DNA from 2 places in the Clostridium gelidum genome. Region 2 is predicted to be linked to the other one. Evidence: predicted binding sites of a transcription regulator. Region 2 holds the regulator's gene; the other holds the start of a gene.

Region 1 (10,785 bases), 870 kb from region 2:
TTCTATTTGATGCCTTTATTTTAATATTAATATGCATAATCTTTACAATTGCTAATATTTTAGCTTTGAAAAAATATCGAAAAATTTAATCAAAAATACGAGGTGATAAAATTGAAATCAACAAAATCTTTAAAAGATATTATAAACGCAAGCAATATGGATAGTGATATGACTGAGAAACAAATAAATATACTTAGTGCAGCTATAGAACTTTTTTCAGAGAAAGGTTATGAAGCTACAGCTACTAGTGAAATTGCTAAAAAAGCTCAAGTCGCAGAAGGAACTATCTTTAGATATTATAAAACTAAAAAGGAACTTTTATTTGCTATTCCAAAGGCACTATCTAAAGTTTCCTTATTTGAAATTTTCCTCGAAGATTTTAATGAAATTTTAAATGATGAACATGATAATTTTGAGGATTTCTTAAGAAAAATAATCATGAATAGAAAAAAATTTGTCTCTGAAACAGCTCCTATTTTAAAAGTAATAATTCAAGAAGTTCCCTTTCACCCTGAACTTAGAAGTAAAATTTTAAATACAGTTATTTTTCCGTCTACTGAAAATGGTATTTCTATTATTGAAAAATTTAAATTAAAGAACCAAATTGTTGATATGCCAAGTACTACTATTATAAATTTAATAATTACTTCTATCTTTGGTTACCTTTTTGTGCACTATATAGCTTTGCCTGAATTACCAGAAAATGAACAAGATTTAGAGTATTTAATTCAATATATTTTAAACGGAATTGGTCAAAATAGCACTCTAAAAAATACTCCGAGATAAAAAAAGCAGCTATGCACATATAAAAAGAGCAGCTATGATGCAATCCGGAACTTTTCTGCAACCAAGAACTTTTCTCCTCTAAAAATTTTATGTAGCAAAATTGATGAACACTGAATAATTAATGGCGAATGGTTAAGGAGTGATTATATGAAAAAATTATTTATGTGCAGCTTGCTTATTTTGTTTACGACTACTGGCTGCTCTTCAAATTCTAATATACTAACTTTAAAGGGAGATATTCAAAATAACATTATATCAGCAACCTCTACTATTTCTGGAAAAATTACAGAAATGAAAAAGAATCAAGGAGAAGTAGTCAAAAAAGGTGATACTATTGCTATTGTGGATAATACTAATCAAAAATATGTTGTTGATCAAATGCAGGCAGCTTTAAATATAAAGAAGGCTAAACTTGAGGAATTACAAATAGGAACTAGGCCTGAACAAATAGAACAAGCTGAAGCTCAAGTTCGTGCCAGCAAGGCTCAATTAGATCTTTTAACCTCTGGTAATAGAAATGAACAAATAGAAGTAGCTAAAAATGAAGCTTCAATTGCACAAGATGCTGTAAATTCAGCACAATCAACATATGATTATGTAAATACTCAATATAAGAATACAGCTCAACTATATGAAAGTGATGCAGTATCAAAAAGTGTTTTAGATGATGCAAAACTAAAATTAGATACAACAACAACGCAGCTTTCCTCTGCTAAATATAAGTTTGAAAGTGCTAAACAACAATTTCAATTATTAGAAGAAGGCTCAACTTCTCAAGCCATTGATGCTGCTAAAGCAAACTATGATGCTGCAAACGCTCAATTAAGTTTGCTTAAGAATGGCTCTACAAAGCAGGCTATTGCTGTTGCCCAAGCTGATTTAGACCAAGCTACTGCTCAATTAAACCAAGCTCAAAATACTTTAAATAATTGTAATATTACTGCTTTAAATGATGGAACCATAATAAGTAAGAATTTGGAATTGGGGGATGTAGTTAATATTGGAAGCGACATTGCTGATATAGCTATTTCAAATGATGTATATGTTCTCTGCTATATACCAGATGAATACTTAGATAAAATCACCTATAATCAATCATTAAATGTAACAACATTAAATAATGAAACCCAATCAGGTTCTATTAATTATATTGCCTTAAAGCATGAATATACACCAAAAGACAAGCAATCAACTTCTGATAGTAAACATATGGCTACTAAAATTAAAGTTGCTATAGATAGTAAAAATGGTTCATTAAAATCTGGAATGACCGCTGAAGTTCACGTTCCTTTAAAATAATATAAAACCATGCATTTACAAGGAATATTCCCTATAATGCATGGTTTTGTCATATTAAAATTTTTTTTAAGTTCCACAGTCCATTTAATCTTTTATGATTTCATTGGTAATGGAACTGGTGTTATAAGCATTTCATCGTCTACTCCATGAATTCTGACCTTTGAACCATAATTTAATTCACCTTTTATTATCATTCTAGCAAGCTTATTTTCTAATGTATTTTGTATATATCTCTTAAGCGGTCTTGCTCCATAAACTACATCATAACCTTCTCTTGCCATTATTTTCTTAGCTTCATCTGTAACTTCTATTTCTATATTCTTATCTTTCAATCTCTTTCCTACATCTCCTAAGAATATATCAATTATCTTTTTAATTCCAATTTCCGACAATGGTTTGAACATTATAATATCATCAACTCTATTTAAGAATTCTGGTTTAAACCTTGATTTTAATACATTAATCACTTTGTTTTTTATATCATCATCAACATGCTCCTCATTTTTGTTTTCTAACAGATACTCACTTCCAATATTTGAAGTCATAATTATTATTGTATTTTTAAAATCTACTGTCTTGCCCTTATTGTCTGTTAATCTACCATCATCAAGTATTTGAAGAAATATATTAAATACATCTTCATGGGCTTTTTCAATTTCATCAAAAAGAATTACACTATACGGATTTCTTCTTACAGCTTCTGTTAATTGACCACCTTCATCATATCCAACATATCCTGGAGGTGCTCCAACTAATCTTGATACTGAATGTTTTTCCATATATTCTGACATATCAATACGAATAATATTTTCTTCAGAATCAAATAGATTTCTAGCTAATGTCTTAGCTAATTCTGTTTTACCAACTCCTGTAGGGCCTAAAAATATAAATGATCCTATAGGTTTATTAATATCTTTAAGTCCAGCTCTAGCCCTAAGTATTGCATTAGTTACAGCTTCAATTGCTTCTTCTTGACCTATTACTCTCCTTCCCATATCATCTTCTAATCTTAAAAGTTTTTCTCTTTCACCTTCAATTAGATTAGTTACTGGGATTCCTGTCCATTTAGAAAGTATTTCTGATACTTCTGCTTCTGTAACTTCTTCTTTTAATAAAGCACCTTCGTAATTTTCCTTTACTTCAAGTTCCTTTTGTTTAATTTCTTCTTCTAATGCTGGTATTTTACTATATTGAATCTCTGCTACTTTATTGTAATCAAAGTTTCTTTGTGCGATTTCTATTTCTCCTCTTGCTTCATCTAACTCACTTTTTAAAGTTTTTATGGCTGTAATATGTTCTTTTTCTTTTGTATATTTTGCGGTCATTTCATCATTTTTTTCTTTTAATTCAGCAAGTTCTTTTTCAAGATCGCCTAACCTATTTTTTGACCCTTCATCTTTTTCTTTAGACAAAGCTTCTTTTTCTATTTCTAATTTAAAAATCGTTCTTCTTATAACATCAAGTTCTGTTGGAAGTGAATCAATTTCTGATCTTATCATAGCGCCAGCTTCATCAATTAAATCAATTGCTTTATCAGGCAAAAATCTACCTTGAATATATCTATCAGAAAGTTTTGCAGCTGCGACTATAGCCGAATCGTGAATTCTTATTCCATGATGAATTTCAAATCTTTCTTTTAATCCTCTGAGTATTGCTATTGTATCATCAACTGTAGGCTCATCTATGATTACAGGTTGGAATCTTCTCTCTAATGCTTTATCTTTTTCAATATATTGTCTATATTCATCAAAAGTCGTAGCACCAATACAGTGAAGTTCACCTCTAGCAAGTAATGGCTTTATTAAGTTTCCAGCATCCATAGCACCCTCAGCCTTACCTGCTCCAACAATAGTATGAATTTCATCTATAAATAATAGTATTCTTCCTTCACTACTTTGAACTTCTTTTAAAACTGCTTTTAATCTTTCTTCAAATTCACCTCTATATTTAGCTCCAGCAATTAGTGATCCCATATCAAGTGAAAATATAATTTTATCTTTCAATCCTTCTGGAACATCACCTCTAACTATTCTTTCAGCTAAACCTTCAATTATTGCTGTTTTACCAACACCAGGTTCACCTATTAATACTGGATTATTCTTTGTCCTTCTAGAAAGAATCCTTATTGTTCTCCTTATTTCTTCATCTCTACCTATAACAGGATCAAGCTTATGCTTTTTAGCAAGATCAACTAAGTTTGTTCCATACTTAGCTAAAGCGTCATATGTCCCCTCTGGATCTTGAGTTTCAACTCTTTGACTTCCTCTAACCTCCGACAAAACTTTCAAAAAACTATCCTTGGTTACATTATATTGTTTTAATATCTTAGAAACTTGACTATTTTTATCTACTTCCATAATAGCTAACATTAAATGTTCAACACTAACATATGAATCTTCAAATTGCTTTGAAATTTCTTCAGCTTTAATTAATACTTCGTCTACTTTTCTAGTTATATATACATTACCAACACCTTCGCCTAAAACCTTTGGCATTGAATCTAGTTCTTTATTTATTAAATCTTTTATACTCTTTATTGAGATACCCATCTTAGTGAAAATATTTGGTACCAATCCATCATCTTGTTCCACAAGAGCAGAAAAAAGATGCATTAAATCAATTTGTTGATGATTAAATTTAACTGCTGTGACATTTGCATCATTTAATGCTTGTTGTACTCTTAATGTCATTTTATCAATATTCATACTTGTTCCTCCTCACATTTATAGCTCTATTTACTTTTTTATTAAGCTCTTGGTTATGCTTAATGAGTCCTTAATTATATAATAATACATAGGTCAAAGAAAGTCAAAGTGTATTTGACTTTTATATATAATTTTTTATTAATTAATATGTATTTTATAAATTACATATTAATTTCATATATATATAAACTCCTGTTTAAAAACTTGTTGTTTTGTAGTAAAATGTTAGTATAATTATCTATTTGCTTTCCATTTTTAAATTATTATAGATTGAAAATACTAAACTTTTTAAAAGAGGTGATTTTATGAAAATAAATTCTATTATTAAACAAAGTTTTCATACTATTAATGTGAATGATCCAATAGATAAAGCTCTAGATATGATGGATAAATTTGATATTAATGGTATGCCAGTAGTAAATGACAAAGACGCCTTAGTCGGAATGATTGTTAAAGCTGATATATATAGATTTATGATTCACCCTGGTCATTATGTTAGTTGCCCTGTTGAATGGGTTATGTCTAAAGAAGTAATACTTGCTCAATCTGATGAAGATTTATTGGTTGTAGCTAATAGATTACGAAAAAATGATATTATCTCTATGCCTATAGTTGAAAATGATAATATTGTAGGTGTCATAAGTATTGAAGATTTATTAGATTATTTTATCAATATAGATTAAAGACTTTAGGCACAATCAAAACATGAATAAAAAAAATAGAAGGATACTTGTTTTTACTTTTTCAAACAAATATCCTTCTATTTTCATATCTTCTTATTTAGCTTAGTAGTTACTATATTTTCTTATCTACTGCCAATGCTAAATTAAAATACTTTAATGAATCTGTAGCCATTCCAAGGTTATAATAAAGATTTCCCATATCTATATATCTATTTTTTCTTTCATCTCTTGTACCAAATTTAAATAATGAATCTAACGATAAATTCATATATTTTTCTGCTTCAGCATACTTGTCCATTTTTTGAAGAATCATTCCTTTTAGGTAATATGATTTTTCAATTAGCTTTATATTGTCTGTAATAATCGCCATATTTAATGCTTCTTCTGTAATTTTATAAGCTATTTCATATTCTACATTATCAATTAATATTCTAGTACAATAATTTAAGAATTCTACATTTTTTTCTATATTGTCTTGTGGGAATATTTTAATTCCATTTTCTATTTCTGCAATTGCCTTTTCCTTTTCGCCTACCTCAAAATAATATTTTCCATAGTTTCCATGTGATAATGCTAATGAAATAGGATTATGTTTTTGATATTCAAATGCTTTCTTTTTATATTCCTCTGCATAATCTTTCTTCAACTTAATACATACAGTAGCATAAATATGATATATTTTACCTTTACTCTCATCTGTTTTAAGTTTATCAACATATCCTATAATGTCTGATAAAATACTATATGCTTCTTCTGTTTTTCCTAGATTCTGATAACCTAATGCTTCATTATAACCTATTAAGCAATATTCCGCTTTATCAAATTTTTCTTTCTTTTGTTGACACATTTCTCTAAGCTTACTGTAATATGATATAGCCTCTATATATTCTCCATTTTGTGAAAGATATATTGCCATATCTTTGAAATATGTAACTGTATTTTCTTCTGTATTATTTCTTTGAAATAAATCATAGTATTGAGAAACTATCAATTGAATATTTTCCGCCTTATTTTCTTCCACATAATAATAAAATAATATATGTATTAATTTAAATGCTAAATCATAGTATTTATATTTTAGTGCATAACTTAAATTATCTTTCAGCTTACTTTCCGAATCATTATCACATGAAATATTCTTTTTTATCGTTTCTAAATTATTTAATATTTGTTCATAAACATCTTCTATTAAATAATTAAAATCTATTTCAATTTTTTCTGATATATATTTAAGCAACTCCTTATCTGCCTTAATTTTGCCATTTTCTATACAACTCATTTTAGCAATAGAAATTTTATTTTCGCATAGTTGCTTTAATGTAATTCCTTTGAATATTCTAGCCCTTTTTATTTTTTCGCCAGTAGATAGTATTTCCAATTATATCACCCATTTACCTCTTAATTTTTTAATTTTTCTGCCTCATTAAATAATTGTATTCCTTGATTCAAATAGTATGAGGCTTCCTCTTCTTCCTTCTTATCTATAAAGTATTTTCCAACTCTCATAGCTAATTCACCGGCTTTAGCTAGTCTTCCACTATTTTTTGCCAACATATATGTATCAATTAATACGCTCTCTGCTTGTTCCATTTTTTCATCAATATTAAATATAGTATATTTAATTAATTTACATTCAATTTTTCTGTCAATATCATTTTCTTCAATACTGTTTTCAATATTTTTTAATAACTTACTACATTCTTCAGTATTTTTCAATTTTAAATGATTTTTACAAATATCTATCAATATATCATTTATATAGCCCACATGATTTTGAGCACTAACACTTTTTGATATTTCATAATGCTTAAGTGATTCTTCCAAATGCCCTAATTCATAGAATAATCTTCCTAAATTATGTTCTATATTAACTATACCTTTGTTATATTGTATTTTTTTATAAACTTCCAACGTTTTCTTTGAATACTTTATAGCATTTGGCAAATCACCCTTTTTATTAAAATCTTCAGCTAAACAAAATAAGTTTTTTGCATAATCCTCATCATTATATATTTGTTCAAATCTACTCTTTGCTAGATATGAATATTTTAATGCTAAATCTAACTCTTCTATATTATAATATGTTCTAGCCATATTATAATGTATTTCACCCATTAGAAAATCATCTACAATATTATTATCTAAATATACTTTTTCAGCTTGTTTCAAATAACTGCTAGCTGAATGATATGCTTTTAGTTCTAAAGCTACATTAGTTAAATGTAAAAAAGTTTTTATTATTTTTTCATAATTATTATTTTTAATAAAAATTACATTTGCCGACAAAAAAATCTTTTGTGCCATCGGAAAATCTGTCTTATACATATATGATTTTGCTGTTATGAAATATATAATTGCTTTTCTATATTCTAAGTTATATTTTTCACAATAATATAAAGCATTATCAATATATCTTTGTCCTTTTTCATAATCACCTTGCAATATACATGATTCTCCTACTTGTTCATAATAAAGACTAATTTTTTCTGCTTGGCTTTCTTCTGATTCCATTAAATATTCGACAGTTGTATTTAATGCATCTGCTAAATATTCTAATAAGTCAACTGAGGGGTTTGAGCGCCCCGATTCAACTAAGCTTATTTGTCCTGGAGTTATTCTGTCTTTAGCCAAATCTTTTAAGGTCATATTTAATTGTTTTCTTTTTCTTTTAATTTTTTCTCCTAATGATAGAATTTCCATTTCTTCAATCCTTCTCTATTCAACAAATTATTTAATTAAGTTAATATAATTTCCTTAATTATAACATAAATTCATAAAAAACTGCATAAAAATATAAATGCTCCCCAAATTTTATATAATTTAATTTTTTTATCCATTTTTACACTAAAAATTATAAGCTCAAAATATTTTCTTACATTATTTGTACATAAATTAAAAAGATATGAAATTAATTATTAAAAAATTTATTTCATATCTTCTCATATTAAATTAAATTCAAAATTTTATGAAAACGTTAATAAGACAATATTTATCTCATCCAATCTTGCATGCCACTATAAGTAGCTTCAGCCATATTTCTCATTTTTCTTCCTGCTCTTTTCATTGTTCTTTGAGTACTTCTGTCATACATTGGCATCATAGCCATTTCAACAGCTACTCCAATTAAAATTCCTGCCATCATTCCTTTTGAAAATCTTTGCATAATTAACACCTCTTTAATATTAATTTATTTTCTAAATATAGATTGTGCAGAAATTAAAAAGTTATCCAAGTTAATTTTTTCTACATTTATTATCTATTTCAAACTTAGGAATCTGAAAGAAAATAAATAATAACTAAATGTGCTAGTTATAAACATTCAAAAAATAATAATTCAGCATTCTAGGCAATTTTTTGCCTTATTTATTATGACTTAGTAAATATAAAATAAAGCTTTCTTTTTGCTTACTTAGTAGTTTTGAAATCACCTTTTTTCCTTCTTTGTAATTAGTTTTATATAAATTTACAATTTGTTCAAATCTAAATTCATCATCAATTTGATCATTTTCATTTGTTGTTTTATCAATTTCTATAACATCTATACTCTCATCAATAAATTTATTCTCACCACTTATTATTATATTATTAGCACAATTAGGCGCTATGCTTAAAATTTCAGCTTTCACTTCATTATTAGCAACTTCTATAATATTTTTATTAAGCCATTTTTGAACTATTTTATCAGAAGTTATGCCTAAACATTGCTTACATTTTTCATCCACAAGTTCGTTAAATAAATCTCCTGTATGACTGTCCACTTTAACAAATATAACTTCAATTCCAGAACTCATTAATTTTTGCATTTTATCATAATATTCCATAGATGACTCTTCTTTCCTATCCCAAGCACCAGTTGCATGATGTGCTATGCCTTCATAATCATGAAATAAAACTATCTTTGTCCTATTATTGCTTGAAGCATATTCAACAGCTCTAACAGCGCCCTTAAGCTCTCCTGCAACTTGTCTTACATTCTTTTCTGATGTATCCTTCGCAGCATTACTTTCTATGTATTCTACAACATTATTACTAACACAAACTACACCATAAGAATATCTTCCATCAGAAGAATTATAACTACCATCGACATAAGCATGAAGGCAATCTTTAGGATACTTGTTATCACTTTTTTTAAGCATTCTATTTCCTTCATTTAGATATGCCTTTGCATCATCAATACTTTCAAAGCTCTTATATTTAGCTCCTTTTACGCCTTTTACATATTTTAAACATTCGTCCCAAGTATTAACTATAATATTTTCTACTTTCTTATTGTTCTTAACATCAAATCCACATTGTATTGCATAAACTTTCTTTGCCATTGCTTTGTTCCTTTCTTCTTCAGATCCTTATTCATCTATATTATATCCAAATATCACAAGTTATTTTACAATGTAGACAATTCTCTCACTACATCACATAATTTACTTACATTTCTAGCCCCTGTAAAATCAACTAAATATTCAACTCCATTTTTTAATACTAAAAGTAACTCATTTTTACCTTGCCAATTTTCTATTATTATGGCTAATGGCACATCTGCAAGAACTTTGTTTAAAGCAAAAAATGCAACTCCAATATCATCAATTGCGCCTATAAATGGTATGCTACTCGGTATTATATCTGTAGGAATTGCTATGTATGCAATAGCTGCTGACATTATTAACTTAGTTTTCAAAGGTACTCTTTTATCTCTAAGTAATCTATAAATTAGAGAAATTACATCTGGTAATATAAATATATATTCTTTATATTCCTTAACGCTTCTTGGTAGCTTGTCCTCTAAAATCTCTCTTCCTCTAGAATAATTGTCTTGAGTCTTATTTACAATTTCTAATTCAGCTATATTGTCTTCATTTTCTTCCTTAACTTCTTCTGCTTCAACTTTCTTTATTAATTCTCCGGCTATTGAAATATTAACATTACTAGCTTCAACCCATAATTCTGATCTCTTCATAAAAATCTCGGTAATATTTAGCTCGACATAAGGCACACCTTTAAGTAACGTATTTATATTAATTATTACTTTATCCTTTTGGCTCTCTATTCCATATTCCTTGAATGCTTTTGCTAGCTGCTTTAGTGCAAAACTTCTTAGAATTCTAAAAATTCCAAGATTTAGAATTTTAGCTTTAACAATTCTAGCTACAATTATATTATGAGCACACTCGATTAATTCTACTTTTACAAAAAAATCTATCTTTATTCCCTTTTTAAGACTTCCTTCTAATATTATTCCATCTTCAATAAATACATTATTTAAAATCAATCCATCAACTTTAACAAACTCATTAATAATACTTAATATGTCA
Region 2 (10,785 bases):
TCTCTTAATACATATTTTATATCACCTTTATACATAGTTATTATATTTCTTCTTTGAGAAATTGCAATGACTACCTTATTAGTTTGTTTAGCTACCCTGTGTGCTGTTCTATGCCTAGTTCCTGTTTCATAAGTTGGAATAGATGAATCTGGTATTAACTGCGCATTTGCACAAACAATTCTCTTTAAATCTCCAGTTATTACTATAGCACCATCCATCTTAGCTAATTCATATGCATATGATGGGGTATACTCTGAATTAATATAAAAACCACCATCAACTAGTTTCATAACTTCTTCGTCATCCCCAATTACTACTAGTCCACCGGTCTTAGCTCTTAGTATATTTTCAAGACCTTCCCTTAGTTGAGTGCCTGGGCACATTATTTTCAAGACATTTTTTATTCCTATTCCCTTTTCTATTCTCATACACTCACCCATTTTCCCTTAAAATATTATTTGTAATTTCTTTATATTTATTATTATGTACTACCATATAATTAATTACACCTATTAATTATATTGTCATTGAACTAGTTATTAAAATTTAGCCTCTAAAACTATAATACTATAATAACTATGATCTCTCAATAACATTTCTCAAATTAAAATGCAATATACATTTTGTATTTTAATTACCATTTTAGTGATTGTATACATGGCTTATTACATTCATTAATGTCTTTAATTCAATTACTTGAATTTTTTTAAAACTACTTTCCCTTATAAATGAATCTTTTGGAACATAAACCTTTTTAAATCCCATCCTCTCAAGCTCTTTAACCCTACTCTCTAATGATGGTACTTTCTTAAGCTCACCAGTCAATCCTACATCTGCTATGAATGCAATATTAGATTCTATACCTTGTTGCTTTACAGATGATACTATGCTCATTATTACAGCTAAGTTGATTCCTTGTTCTCTTATCTTTATACCACCAGTAGTTTTAATAATTACATTTTTATCATATAGATTAATACCACCACGTTGTTCTAATATAGATATTAATGTATTTAATTTGTCTTTCCCTAAGGTTTCTCCTATACGTGTCGGATATGGAGTAAAGCTTTTAGACACTAAACTCTCTATCTCCGTTATAATAGCTCGCGTTCCTTCTTTAATTACAGTCAATGCACTTCCAGAAACTATTTCACCTTCTTCACGCTTTGTCATAAAAAATTCTGATGGATTATCTATTGAGAGAACACCCTTTTCACACATTTGAAAAAATCCATTTTCAATGCTACCAAATCTATTTTTAGAACTTACAAGCACACGCAATTCTTCATCATTGTCATCTTCTATTATAAGAACTGTATCAACTAAATGTTCTAATGCCCGTAATCCCGCAAGTTCATCATTTTTAGTCATTTGTCCTACTACAATAACTGCCCTTGGCCTCTTTTCAGTTTTAGCTATTTGAAGTAGCGCATTTGCACATTCCATAGTTTGTGTTGGAGAACCTGCCCTTGCTGGTAATGAAGCTTCCATCGTAAATGTTTGAATACTATCTACAATTAGCATATCAGGATCTACTTCTTCTACCGCATCTAAAACATTATCAAGACTTGTTTCTTGTACTACCCATATGTTTTCATGAATTTTATCAAGAATCCTATCTGCCCTATTTTTTATTTGACTATCACTTTCTTCTCCAGATGCATAAATTACTTTATACCCTTTTTGTGCTATAGCATCTGATATTTGAAGAAGTAATGTTGATTTTCCGGCACCTGGCCTAGCAGTTATAATTGAAATTGAATCTTTTACAATTCCTCCGCCCATCACTCTGTCAAATTCATTTATTCCTGTAACTATTCTATCACTTTTATTAGAAACCACATCTAATAGTTTTTTTATTGGCTTTTTAGAAGCTTGCCTTACTCTTGTTTGCATACTTTTTAATTCTACAACCACTTCCTCCAATGTATTCCAACTATTGCATGTTGGACATTTTCCAAGCCACTTTATACTTTCAAAGCCACAGCCTGAGCACCTATATAATGTTTTCTTTTTCATAAATGTCTCCCTTTATTTTTTAATAACTATTTAAGATCTCTCTAATTAATCAAAATATATATATCCTATCTATTTATAGAATTCTATTGCAAAAAAATATTAATTTGATTATAACATATTAATTCTTTCAACATAATTATTTACTTAATGCTTTAAGCAAATAATTAAGAGGCGAAACTTCACCCCTTAATTTTTATGTTTTTAATATTATTCTTTAACTAACTTACTAAAAACAAGCTTATTTTCTAATTCATTAACTTTTACCTTGTCTCCAATTTTTATATTTCCTTGTAAAATTTCTTCACTTAATCTATCTTCTACTTCTTTTACAATAAGCCTTCTTAGCGGTCTTGCTCCATAATCACGATCAATTCCTTTATTTAACAAAAACCTTTTACTGTCATCTTCAAAACTCAGATAGATTTCTCTACCCTCAAGTCTTTTTCTTATAGATGCAAGCATCAAATCCATTATTTTATCTAAATCTTCATCATCCAGTTTATGGAATACTATTGTATCATCAATTCTATTTAAAAATTCTGGTTTGAACTTTTGTTTTAATTCTTCTAATATACTTTCCTTCATCTTTTCATATTCAGTTTCATCATTATTACTATTATTATTAAATCCTATGTTCTTTTGTTTTTTGATTTGATGAGCCCCAACATTTGAAGTCATTATAATTATTGTATTTTTAAAATTAACTAACTTTCCCTTGCCATCTGTAAGTCTTCCATCTTCCATAATCTGAAGCAGTACATTAAATATGTCCGTGTGAGCTTTCTCAATCTCATCTAAAAGAATTATTGAATATGGTTTTCTTCTAACAGCTTCTGTAAGTTGCCCACCATCATCATGTCCTACATATCCTGGTGGAGAACCTATCAATTTAGATACAGAATGACTTTCCATATACTCAGACATATCAACTCTTATAATACTATTCTCATCACCAAACATTGCTTCTGCAAGAGCCTTCGAAAGTTCAGTCTTTCCAACTCCAGTTGGTCCTAAAAATATAAAACTTCCAATTGGTCTATTAGGATCTTTAATTCCAACTCTTGCCCTTCTTACAGCTCTAGCTATAGATTTTACAGCCTCATTCTGTCCAACAACTCTTTTATGCAATATGCTTTCTAAATCTAATAATCTTTCACTTTCTGATTCAGTTAATTTTTCTATTGGAATCTTTGTCCATGATGATACTACACTAGCTATTTTTTCTGCATCCACAATCAACGGCTTAATTGAATTTTGAGTATTCCAATTTTCTTTCATATTTTTTAATTGATCCTTAAGTGATTTTTCTTTATCTCTTAGATTTGCAGCTCTTTCAAAATCTTGAACTCTTATAGATTCTTCCTTTTCTTTATCTATATTTTCAATTTTTCCTTCTAAATCTTTTAAATCTGGTGGTGTTGTTAAGTTCTGTATTCTTACTTTAGCAGCCCCTTCATCTATTAAATCAATGGCTTTATCTGGCATAAATCTATCTGTTATATATCTGTCTGATAAATTTACTGCTGCTTCTAATGCCTCATCTGTAATTTCAACTCTATGATGTGCTTCGTATCTATCTCTTAAACCTTTTAAAATTGCTAAAGTTTCATCTTTTGAAGGCTCTCCTACTGTTATAGGTTGAAATCTTCTCTCTAATGCAGAATCTTTCTCAATATATTTTCTATATTCATCAATAGTTGTTGCTCCAATACATTGAATTTCGCCTCTAGCTAAAGATGGCTTTAATATATTCGACGCATCAATAGCACCTTCTGCTCCACCAGCTCCAATTATCGTATGGATTTCATCAATAAATATAATAATATTTTTATCTTTAACAATTTCCTCCATGGTTTTTTTAAGTCTCTCTTCAAATTCCCCTCTATATTTCGCACCTGCAACCATAGATGTTAAATCTAAAGAAATAACCCTTTTGTTTTTAAGTATCTCTGGAATATTTCCTTCAACTATTCTTTGGGCTAATCCCTCAACTACTGCTGTTTTACCAACTCCAGGTTCACCAATTAAACATGGATTATTTTTAGTTCTTCTGCAAAGAATTTCTAGTAACCTTTGAGTCTCTGCATCTCTTCCTATTACAGGATCTAATCCTTGTTCCTTAGATAAGGCTGTTAAGTCTTTACCGTATTTATCAAGCATAGGAGTACTTTGTTTTTTACTATTTTCTATTGTTTTACCATCACTAACCTTATCTTCATAAATTCCTGATAAAAACAAAAGTAATTCTTCACTTACACTAGTAAAGTTAAGGTTTAAGCTCTTTAAAATAGTATATGCCATTCCTTCTTCTTGATTAAGTAACGCTAGCAGAATATGTTCTGGACTAACATATTTATGGTTTAACTTTTTAGCTGCTGCAAAACTTTCATCAACTAATCTCTTAGTTCTAGGTGTTAATAATATATTATCATCTGACTTCTTGGTATCACCATATCCTAGATACCGTTGTATCATTGTTATAATATTTTCACTGGCAACTCCATGTTTTTTTAATAATTCAGCTGAATATCCATCCTCTTTTAAAATACCCAATAACATATGCTCTGTTCCAACATATCCATGCTTAAACTTTTCAGATTCATTTTCAGCTTCTAAAATTACTACTTGTGCCCTTTCTGTTAATTTATTATATTCCATATTCTTCAAACCTCCTATCTTCTCTTCAATTCAATATTTTCTTTACAATTTTTGCTCTTTCATACTTAATTTCTTTCTCATCTAAATATCTCCCTAAATAGTTTTGAATTGATGAATTGCTTGTAAGTATAAGTAATTTATCCAACTTATTTTTATCAATGTCTATAAGTGAAAGTTCTGCCCCTAATCTAACATTTGACAACAATTCAATAGTTTCCTTAGAATCTAGAAGAATTGCACATTTTAATATGCCATAGGCTCTATATACCTTATCATCTAATTCATTTTTACACTTGCTAAGTAATATTTCTCTAAATTTGTTTTCTTCTACTATTATATTCAAAACTGCCTCTTTTAATTTGATTATAATATCCTCTTCTGTTAACCCCAATGATATCTTATTCGTTATTCTATATAAATTCCCATAAACATTCGTACCATCTAAATACACTCCTTTTATGCTCATCCCAATTTTACTAAGATTCTTTGAAATGCTTTTAATCTCTTCACTCATGGTTAGTGCTGGTAAATGTATTATTACTGATGCTTTCATACCAGTTCCAATATTTTCTGGTGATGCTGTTAGATACCCTAAATTTTCATCAAATGCATAATCAAAGTTTTTTTCTATTTTATCATCAATACTTGTTGCTTTCTGAAATGCTTCTTCTAAATTTAATCCTTCGCTCATATATTGAAGCCTTACATGATCCTTTTCATTTATCATAATGCTAAGAGTTTCTTCTTTATTTAAGATAAATGACCCTTTATCAGAATTTTTTATAAGTTCTTCAGTTATTAAATCTTTTTCTAAATATTGTTTACCAAATTCTTCATTTGTATTCCAAATCTCATATAATGTAAGTTGTTCATCAATTAATTCATTTTTAAGTACACTATATACTTTTTTACCATTATCTCTACCTTTTATATAATTTAATTTATTAGGAAACGGTACATTACTAAAATTTCTAGCTAATAATATCTTACTACTTAATACTATACCTTTTTCTCTATCTTTATGAATCAAGCTGTCCATCGTAATTTTCCTCCCCTATACTTGCCTTTTCTTTAACATTGCTCTTTAATATATAAAGTTCTAATTTTTTAATCTCATCTCTTGCAATTGCTGCTCTTTCATATTCTTCAGTTACTATTAACTTTTGCATTTCTTCTTTTAAGTCTTTGAGTCTTCGTCTTCGAATCAATTCTTTTCCTTTCATTTTGGGCATTTTACCTACATGTTTTACTCCTGCTTGTAAGCTTTTTATTCTAGGATCAAGTACAACTTTAAATTCTTCATAACAATCAGAACATCCTAATTTACCAGTTTTTTTAAATTCGTCATAAGTTAATCCACAATTTGAACAAACAATTTCTTTTATTTTATTATTATCTATATTAACTTTATTACTATCTGCATTAGATAATATTTCTGTAAGCATACCTTGAAATGGAAAGTTTGCACTTTGAGCAATTGAACTAAAAAATGGAATACTGGATATATCTTTTGCACAATTTTCACATAACCAAATTTCATGTTTTTCTCCATTTACTACTGTAATTAAATTTACTTTTGCCTCATTTTTTTTACATTTTTCACATAACATAATATATCCCCCACCTTTAAGATAAAATTATCATAATCATTGCCTTTAAAATATCAGCTCTTACTTTATTCTTATTATCTACTCTAACTAAACTTCTATCATTTATTGCTATTTTCATTATTTCACATTCTCTTAATTGAATAACTCCAGACTCTAATAAATCCTTTAGTAAAGCATTTGCATTATGATATGTCATTGAATCTCCTATACTTTGATTTATTAATTCTTCTCTTTTATTAGAACTATCATATTCTAATTGCTTAATGGCTATATGTCCTCCTCCACCTCTTTTGCTTTCAATTAAGTATCCTCTTTCGTACGTAAACCTAGTTGTTAATACATAATTTATTTGAGATGGTGCACATCTAAATTGATCTGCCAATTCATTTCTTTGTATAAATATTACATTGCCTTTATTTTCATTAAACATTTCTTTTATAAAAACTTCTATTATATCTGAAAGTCTTGCCATAATATCACCTACTTAAACTTTAATCAAAATAATAGTTTTTGACTTACTTTGACTTTACATTATTATACTATAATCTTTTTATTTTTTAAAGTATCAATACAAATTTATGATTATTTATAACTAAAAATGTTAATAATATATAATAGTATTTTAATTTAATTGTTGGAGGTTTTTTATGCAAATAACTTGGTATGGACATTCCTGTTTTCTTATAAAAACATCCATTGGTAAAAGGATTTTAATTGATCCCTTTGACAATAACCTCGGATATGATAACAATTTTCCTAAATGTGATTTAATAACTATCAGTCATAATCACTTTTATGATTCATATTTAAATAAATCTAATACTATAACTAGAGTTCTTAATAAAATTGGAACCTTTGATATCAACTTTTTAAAAATAGAAGGCTTTAATTCATTTCACGATAAATGTAATGGTCTTAAGAGAGGTCCTAACATTATTTATATATTTAAAGACGATATGCATTCTCTATGTCATTTAGGAGATTTAGGTCATATTCCTTGTTCCTTAGTCTTGGAAAAATTAAAAAATATTGATATTTTACTTATACCTATTGGTGGACACTTTACTTTAAATGGATTCGAAGCAGCAAATCTTTGTAAGTTGGTATCTCCTAAATATGTAATTCCTATGCAATATAAAACTAATAAAACATCTTTATATTTGGATGATCTAAAAAATTTCATTATATCTATGAAAAACATAAAGAAAATTAATTCTAATATATTAGATACTTCAGATTTAGATTTCACTTCTAAATCTAAATGTATATTATTAACACCACCTTGTAATTAATCTAATGCAATGAAACCTTTTAACATAAGCTGTTAAAAGGTTTCATACTTTTATATACGAAAAAAAGACCGTCTTTAAGACGATCTCTCTTTTTATTACTCTTGGTTTGGAGCTCCTACTGGGCAAACACTAGCACAGCTTCCGCAATCGATACAAGTATCTGCATCAATAACGAATAGAGTATCTCCTTGAGTTATAGCGTTAACTGGACATTCTCCAGCACACGCTCCACAACTAACACATGAATCATTAATAACAAATGCCATTTTTAGAACACCTCCTAATAAATTGTAGTAATTAACCTCTTACATTTTAACATGTATTCTGATGTTTTAAAAGTATTTTGTGACTTAGTTAACTTATTTTTTCATACTAAAGTTTTATGGGTTAGAATTATATTCTTATATATCTTAAATCTCCCATGGAATCAATAATCTTTTCAATATAAAAAAGGGTTCATTATATATTAATGTTATTTCTTTCCTAGTTAATAATATTTCACTAGCTATTATTCCAGAATAATTAGAAATAAAATCTCTAATTATTGTAGTATCCTTATGAAATTATATATTAGAAATCTTAATAGCAGATTTTATAGAAATTCTCCTATTTTTCCTTAATAAGATTTTTCATTAGTTTTTTATCTTCTTCTGATTCAGCTATTATCCTAATATTACTTTCGTCAATTGTATCTTCATATTTTCCTGAAACAAGTTCTATATCTGTTATCTTAAATGCTTCAACAACTTCTTCATCGCCTCTTCTAATCTTAACTTTGACAATTTCTTTAACTATTGAATTACCAATAACTTCTCCATTTCCTTCTTCAGTTTTAACAATAGACCCTACTTTAGGCAACCTCTTTCTTATATCTTCATATGTTGTTTGCTCATAATTTAAGCAACACATTAATCTTCCACATATTCCAGATATTTTAGTTGGATTTAATGAAAGATTTTGTTCCTTAGCCATCTTTATAGATACTGATGCAAAATCTCCTAAAAAAGTAGAACAACACATAGTTCTTCCACATGGTCCAAGTCCGCCAATCATCTTAGCTTCATCCCGTACCCCTATTTGTCTTAATTCTATTCTAGTCTTGAATATAGTAGCTAAATCCTTAACTAACTCTCTAAAATCAACTCTACCATCTGCTGTAAAATAAAATATGACTTTATGATTATCAAACGTATATTCTACATCTATTAATTTCATATCTATCTTGTGTTCTTTGATTTTCTCTAAACATATATCCAATGCATCTTTTTCTTTATTTTTATTTTCTTTATGCTTATTAATATCCTTTTCATCAGCAATTCGAATAACACTTTTTAGTGATGATACTATTTCTTCTTCCTTTATTTCTTTAATTCCTATAACACATTCGCCAAATTCTACACCTCTAGCAGTTTCCACTATTACATAGTTTCCTTTTTTAATTAGAAATTCTGCTGGGCTAAAATAATAGATTTTTCCGGCCTGTTTAAATCTTACTCCTATAACATTTATCATTAATTATACCTCCGCAAATCCCATAAGCAAAACACTTATGGTCATTGAATAGTTTGTATTGCTATTTAAATTTATTCTAGCTTCTGTTATGTATTCTAACATATTATTTAACTTTTTATAAGACACTCCTCTTGATATATTCTTTATTTTATCTACTTTATCAAAATTAACAATAATTTCGCTATTATTAAGCTCTTTAAATAGCATAATATCTCGTATATATGATAAAAGTATATTCAACAGCTCAATTTTATCATCTTTTAAATTCTTTAGCAGCTCTCCATATTTTAATACGATTCCTTGTTCCCTATTTAAAATATCTTCAAATAATTCTATACATATATCTCTTAAGTTTTTTAAATTTTTATCATCTATAAACCTATCGACTTTTCCTGGTATACCTGCACTATATGCTAGCGCAGCTTTTTCATCTTCTGAAGTTAAATTAATATATTTATCTTTAATATAAATTAAAATCTCTTCTTTTGTTAATGGCGTTAATTTATATATTTGGCAACGAGATTTTATAGTATCTAAAATTGCTTCTAAAGAGTCACTCAATAATATTAAATATACTCCTTTGGGAGGTTCTTCAATAGTTTTAAGTAATGCATTTTGAGCCTGCGTTGTTAATTTATCACATTTATATAATATCAAGACCTTTTTGTCACCCTCATAAGGTTTTTTACCAACCTCATTTATTATATTCCTAACATCATCAACGCCAAAAGAACTAGAAGACGGATAATATTTTACAATATCAACACTCTCTGCACTGTCTCTTACTTTTATAATTTGATTTGATAGATACTTACCTATTATGCTCTTTCCAATACCATCATTTCCAACGATTAAATTGGCATGAGAAAATGAGTCATTTAAATTCCTATTATTTATACTATCAATAATACTTTTATGCCCAATTATTTTTCTCAATGCCTATCTCTCCTTGATATTATATTTTCACAAATTGATCTACATCAATTACAAATATAGTAGCACCTCCTACACTAATCTGTACAGGATATTGTTGCATATATCCGCCTTCACTACCACCTAAAATAGTTGGTGTAACTAATGTTTCTTTTCTCTTTTTGCATATTTCCTTAACTACATCAATAACAGACTGCACCTTTTCTTCTTCAATACCCACCATTAGCGTAGTATTCCCTGACTTAAGAAATCCTCCTGTTGTTGCTAACTTTGTAACTCTATAATTTTGTTCTGTTAAAGCCTCTATAACCTCTGTTGAATCCTCATCTTGAACAATTGCAATTATCAACTTCATTATAATTCCCACCCTTAAATAAAATAATTTACTATCTATTATTTTACCACAAATAGAAGCTTTTTTTATCATTTACTTTATATTTGTCCATATTATAGGCTTTAATATATTTTTTATTTGATTAATTACATTTTCCTTTGATTTTTCTGCATCTATTTTTATGATTCTATCTTTATTTTTTTCATAAACAACATTGTATCCCGCCCTAACCCTTTCATGAAAATCTATTTTTTCTAAATCCAATCTATTTATTTCTCTGTGTTCATTGCTACTAATTCTTTCTAACCCAATTTTAGGATCAAGATCAAACAATATCGATAAATCAGGCATATATTCTCCAATTGCAAATCTATTTATACTCATAACTTCTTCAATGCCTAATTTCCTTGCGTAACCTTGATATGCA

Evidence for each region. The regulator CtsR, encoded in region 2, represses protease genes until heat stress. The targets are predictions, from matches to a motif close to AAGGTCAANNAAGGTCAAAT.
Region 1: clpB (ATP-dependent chaperone ClpB) is a predicted target of CtsR. The motif match lies at 4,880-4,899, and genes of this name have one in related genera.

The regions. Positions count from the first base shown of each region.
Region 1 is NZ_AP024849.1:1,039,510-1,050,294, reverse strand. Features, by position in the region: gene psyc5s11_RS04900 (ABC transporter permease) at 1-89, shown strand, start outside; gene psyc5s11_RS04895 (TetR/AcrR family transcriptional regulator) at 112-786, shown strand; gene psyc5s11_RS04890 (HlyD family secretion protein) at 934-2,085, shown strand; gene clpB (ATP-dependent chaperone ClpB) at 2,178-4,790, opposite strand; gene psyc5s11_RS04880 (CBS domain-containing protein) at 5,096-5,473, shown strand; gene psyc5s11_RS04875 (helix-turn-helix transcriptional regulator) at 5,586-6,851, opposite strand; gene psyc5s11_RS04870 (helix-turn-helix transcriptional regulator) at 6,872-8,173, opposite strand; gene psyc5s11_RS04865 (YtxH domain-containing protein) at 8,463-8,636, opposite strand; gene psyc5s11_RS04860 (ribonuclease H1 domain-containing protein) at 8,833-9,795, opposite strand; gene psyc5s11_RS04855 (YkvA family protein) at 9,861-10,785, opposite strand, start outside.
Region 2 is NZ_AP024849.1:170,116-180,900, reverse strand. Features, by position in the region: gene disA (DNA integrity scanning diadenylate cyclase DisA) at 1-428, opposite strand, end outside; gene radA (DNA repair protein RadA) at 643-2,019, opposite strand; gene psyc5s11_RS00850 (ATP-dependent Clp protease ATP-binding subunit) at 2,227-4,677, opposite strand; gene psyc5s11_RS00845 (protein arginine kinase) at 4,703-5,716, opposite strand; gene psyc5s11_RS00840 (UvrB/UvrC motif-containing protein) at 5,697-6,287, opposite strand; gene psyc5s11_RS00835 (CtsR family transcriptional regulator) at 6,304-6,759, opposite strand; gene psyc5s11_RS00830 (MBL fold metallo-hydrolase) at 6,935-7,579, shown strand; gene psyc5s11_RS00825 (DUF362 domain-containing protein) at 7,675-7,845, opposite strand; gene psyc5s11_RS00820 (PSP1 domain-containing protein) at 8,186-9,091, opposite strand; gene psyc5s11_RS00815 (DNA polymerase III subunit delta') at 9,095-10,027, opposite strand; gene psyc5s11_RS00810 (cyclic-di-AMP receptor) at 10,047-10,379, opposite strand; gene tmk (dTMP kinase) at 10,452-10,785, opposite strand, start outside.